Regions from separate parts of the Arthrobacter tumbae genome, predicted to be linked through region 2. Evidence: predicted binding sites of a transcription regulator. Region 2 holds the regulator's gene; the other holds the start of a gene.
What was found. The regulator HrcA, encoded in region 2, represses chaperone genes, less so after heat shock. The targets are predictions, from matches to a motif close to TTNGCACTCGNNNNNNNCGAGTGCNAA.
Positions count from the first base shown of each region.

Region 1: a site for HrcA is predicted at 1,517-1,543, ahead of groES (co-chaperone GroES). Genes of this name have one in related genera too.

Region 1 covers NZ_JAFBCC010000001.1:511,718-514,175, reverse strand. Annotated here, with positions in the region: gene JOD47_RS02395 (class I SAM-dependent methyltransferase) at 1-552, opposite strand, end outside; gene JOD47_RS02390 (nucleoside/nucleotide kinase family protein) at 695-1,372, shown strand; gene groES (co-chaperone GroES) at 1,683-1,979, shown strand; gene groL (chaperonin GroEL) at 2,067-2,458, shown strand, end outside.
Region 2 covers NZ_JAFBCC010000001.1:3,540,223-3,542,680, reverse strand. Annotated here, with positions in the region: gene JOD47_RS16680 (DUF3097 domain-containing protein) at 1-354, opposite strand, end outside; gene hrcA (heat-inducible transcriptional repressor HrcA) at 500-1,516, shown strand; gene dnaJ (molecular chaperone DnaJ) at 1,583-2,458, shown strand, end outside.

The sequences.
Region 1 (2,458 bases), 3.0 Mb from region 2:
TTCCGGGTCGAAGAGGCGCTTCGTGCCTGAGCTGGAAGTGGTGCGTCGGGCGGGGTCCAGCCACACGCCGTCGTACTCTGTCAGGTCAAGGGAGGAGGCATCCGCGCTGACCACAGTCGCGTTTGCCCACGGCAGCAGGTTCATGGTGGCGGCGGCGGCGGTGGTTTCGTCGAGTTCGACGGCGGTGACGTCGCGTTCCAGGGTGGCGAGGGCCATCGAGTCCGCGCCGATTCCGCAGCCAAGGTCTGCGACCTTCTGAACGTTGGCAGTGACATAGCGCTGGGCGTGGCGCGCGGCGACGTTGAGGCGGGTGGCCTGTTCGAGGCCGGCGGGCGTGAAGAGCATCCGGGCGGCGAACGGACCGAACTTCACCTGTGCCTTGGCGCGGAGCCGGGACTGGGTGAGGGCCGCGTTGACGACATCGGGGGAATGTCCTGCCGCGCGAAGCTGTTCGTTGAGCCGGAGGCTGTCTGCTTCGGAGTAGGGTCCGAGCGAGTTGAGCAGCTCCCAGCCCTCGGGAGTCAGGATGGGCTCAAGGAGGTTCTGGGTCACGGTGTCGCTTTCAACTGGAGCTTTCGGCGAGGGGCTGTCGGCCAGAGCAGTCGGTCAGGGGCTGGGCCGGGCTCTCCAGTCTAAGGGCTCCGTGGCATCAGGGGCGTTTTCCTCGCGTGGACATCCGCGGTTGAATCGTTTGATGATCAGTGGAACGGGCTTCGACTCGGTTGACGTTCAGGGTGCCCTCGCTTCAGCGCTGCCGTATGGCACCGTCCTTTTCGGGATCGACGGCGTGGACGGCTCAGGCAAGACGACGTTCGCGGACTCGCTCGCGCGGTACCTGCGTGGAACGGGGAGATCGGTCATCCGGATAGGTCTGGACGATTTCCATAACCCGCGGTCGGTTCGCTATCGACGGGGGCGCACTTCTCCCGAAGGTTTCTGGCTCGACTCGTACGACTACGAACGCTTTCGCGAGTGGGTGGTGGAGCCGCTTTCCCTGGGCGGCAATGGCCGTATCAGGACGGCCTGCCACAACGTTGAGACAGATCGCAGGATCAGCCCCGCTGAGGTGGAGGCGCCGCCCGATTGCGTCGTCATTGTGGACGGCATGTTCCTGCACCGTGCCGAGCTCGATGGGGTGTGGGCGCGCTCTGTCTTCCTCGACGTGCCGTTTGCTGAGACAGCTCGACGCATGGCTTCCCGAGATGGATCGCCTCCCGATCCGGATCATTCGAGTCTTCGACGGTACGTGAACGGCCAGCGGCTGTACATCGCGGAGCGCGACCCGGCGCGGAAAGCGGCCTTTGTTGTCGATAACTCCGACTTCCACCGGCCCCGGTTGATCAACGCTGATTCGGTTTCCTACCGTCGCTGACCGAAATCCCGACGATTCCGTGCAGGTTTCGTTCCAACAACGACCCTTTGCTCGGCGTGTTGGAACCGACACGCCGCCGGCGCGTGCCAAACCTGCACGGAATCGCCGCGGAAAGCCCAGCAAGGACTGCGAAGGCGCCCGCCTCTGGCACTCACCTTGACCGAGTGCTAACCGTTGCATAAAGTCAGACTTGGCACTCTCACTATGAGGGTGCTAATCCTTCGAGGATGCGCCAACCGGCACCGCGACGACGGTCAGCGCCTGCTCGATACCCAAAGATTCATTCAAACCAAGTGAAGGAGAGGTCCGAGTGTCGGTCTCTATCAAGCCTCTTGAAGATCGTATTGTCGTCCGCCCGCTGGAAGGCGAGCAGACCACCGCATCCGGTCTGGTCATCCCGGACACCGCCAAGGAAAAGCCCCAGGAGGGCGAAGTCGTCGCAGTAGGCCCCGGCCGCGTTGACGACAATGGCAACCGCGTTCCCGTCGATGTTGCCGAAGGCGACGTCGTCATCTACTCCAAGTACGGCGGAACCGAAGTCAAGCACGGTGGCCAGGAATACCTGGTTCTTTCCGCCCGCGACGTTCTGGCGATCATCGTCAAGTAGTTGTGCAGAAGAACCCCGGTCATTTCAGGCCGGGGTTCTTTCCTGTCAGTACACATCCCTGCACAAGCCTGAAAGGAACGAAACAACATGGCAAAGCAGTTGGAATTCAACGACGCCGCCCGACGCAAGCTCGAAGCCGGCGTTGACAAGCTGGCCGACACCGTCAAGGTGACGCTCGGCCCCCGCGGACGCAATGTCGTCCTCGACAAGAAGTGGGGCGCCCCCACCATCACGAACGATGGCGTGACCATCGCCCGTGAGGTTGAGCTGGACGATCCCTACGAGAACCTTGGCGCACAGCTGGCCAAGGAAGTTGCCACCAAGACCAACGACGTCGCCGGTGACGGCACGACGACGGCTACCGTCCTCGCGCAGGCACTGGTCAAGGAAGGCCTGCGGAACGTTGCGGCAGGTGCTGCCCCCGGCGCACTGAAGCGCGGCATCGAAGTCTCCATCGAGGCTGTTGCTGCCCGCCTGCT
Region 2 (2,458 bases):
TTTGCCCTCGACCCAGATCCTGCTTGCCCGCGCTGTGCGGGCCCGCTGTCCCGCAACCCGGACGGAGCCCGAGGCAGTTCTCAGCTGTGTTGCGGACTGCGCGCGCGCGGCAACCATCTCAACCGGCGAACCTTCATGGTGGAAGCCGAAGCCGAGCGGGAAGGTGCGCCGCTTTCCGTGGCGGTCCTCGAGGACCATCACGTGCATTCCACCGGACTTCTCTGTCCGGAGAATCTCGCCCACAAATCCGCTTTGCACGTCTTCAAGGACGACGCCGGGACGGGCTTCGACCTGCGCGGTTGCGGTCGGCCGGGACTGGGTGAGGTCTTGCGCCCCCCACTGGTGATACGACATGTGACTTCGCTCGCTTCCGCAAATCCCTGCCTTCGGAACAGGCACAGCCAATGCTAACAATCGCCCCGAACGTATTAGACTTGGCACTTGGGTGTGTTGAGTGCTAACTCAACTGACCGGGCATCGAAGTACATCGGAGGTGAACATGAGCGAGCCCAGACGGCTTGAAGTCCTGCGGGCCATCGTTGAGGATTACGTCCATTCCCGTGAGCCAGTGGGATCCAAGGCACTGGTCGAGCGCCACAGGCTGGGTGTTTCTTCGGCGACAATCCGCAATGACATGGCACTTCTGGAAGAAGAAGGCCTGATCACCGCTCCGCATACCAGCTCCGGGCGCATTCCGACCGACAAGGGCTACCGTCTGTTCGTCGACCGGATTGCCGAGGTCAAGCCGCTGTCGGCGCCGGAGAAACGGGCCATCCGCGCACTTCTGGAGAGTGCCGACGACCTGGACGACGTCCTGGAGCGCACCGTCCGCCTGCTCGCCCAACTCACCAATCAGGTTGCGGTGGTGCAGTATCCGCATCTGGGTGCGGCGTCCGTCCGCCACATTGAACTCGTGCTGCTCGCTCCCGGCCGCGTACTCGTAGTGCTGATCTCCACGAACGGCGCGGTACAGCAGCGTGTGGTGTCCGTTCCCTCCGAGGCACAGGAGAATGATCTGGCCGACCTGCGTCAGTACTTCCTGGAGCGGGTATCGGGTGTTCGCCTGCCGTCGGTTCCACAGGAACTTGCTGCATGCATCGCGGAGCTTCCCCCGTCGCTGCAGTCTCTTGGCCAGGCACTTGGCCACAGCCTGGAACAGCTGTCGGCCGCCAACCGGGAAGACCGTATTGTGCTGGCGGGCACGGCCAACCTTGCCCGCTCAACCCTCGATTTTCCCTTGACCATCGGTCCGGTCCTCGAAGCCCTTGAGGAACAGGTCGTCATGCTTCGGTTGCTCTCCGAGATGGGCCAGGATGCGCTCGGGATCTCCGTGCGCATCGGCCGGGAGAATCCGTACGGCGGGCTGGCCGAGGCCTCGGTGATCGCTACGGGCTACGGACCGGATTCCCTGGCGAAGGTGGGGGTCCTTGGACCCACCAGAATGGATTACCCCACCACTATGGCTGCCGTGAGGGCCGTCGCACGCTACCTTTCCCGCATCCTCGATGAATCATGACCGGATGACGGAGCCCATGAACCCCAGCCGCTCACGCGGTGAGATAACAGGAAGTGATGTGCAGGAGTGAGTAATCACTATGAGGTCCTTGGCGTTGCACGCGATGCCAGTGGCGAAGAAATCAAGAAGGCCTACCGGAAGCTTGCCCGGAAGCTTCACCCGGACGTCAACGCCGGTACGGAAGCGGCTGAGGAGTTCAAGCTCGTCACCCGCGCGTACGAGGTCCTGTCGGATCCCCAGAAGCGACGCGTCTACGACACCACCGGCAATGAGAACGGCACCGACAACGGATTCGGCGCGGGCTATTCCGGCTCCGGCTTTGCCTTCCAGGACATCTTCGAGACATTCTTCGGCGGCGGTGGCCCCAGCGGCCCGCCATCGCGAACCCAACGCGGACAGGACGCCCTCATCGCCGTCCGGATCGATCTCGAAGATGCGGTCTTCGGTACCAACAAGAAAATCGAGGTGGATTCGGCGGCGGTGTGTCCAACCTGCGACGGATCGTGTACCCAGCCCGGCACGTCGCCGAGAACCTGTGATATTTGCGGCGGATCCGGTCAGGTGCAGCGCGCGGTTCGATCCATCCTGGGTCAGGTAATGACCACGGCGACCTGCGGCACCTGTCAGGGGTACGGAACCGTCATTCCGCATCCCTGCAACGAGTGCAATGGGGACGGCCGTATCCGCTCCCGCCGCAGTCTCACCATCAAGGTGCCTGCCGGTGTCGCCACCGGCACGCGTATCCAGCTCGCCGGCCAGGGCGAGGTCGGCACGGCCGGCGGTCCGCAGGGAGACCTCTACGTTGAAATCCGGGTCAACAGCGACTCAACCTTTCTCCGGGAGGGCGACGACCTTCACGCGACCCTGAGTGTGCCGATGACAGCAGCTGCCCTTGGCACCAACGTGACAATGAAAAGTTTCGACGGTGACCAGGAACTCACG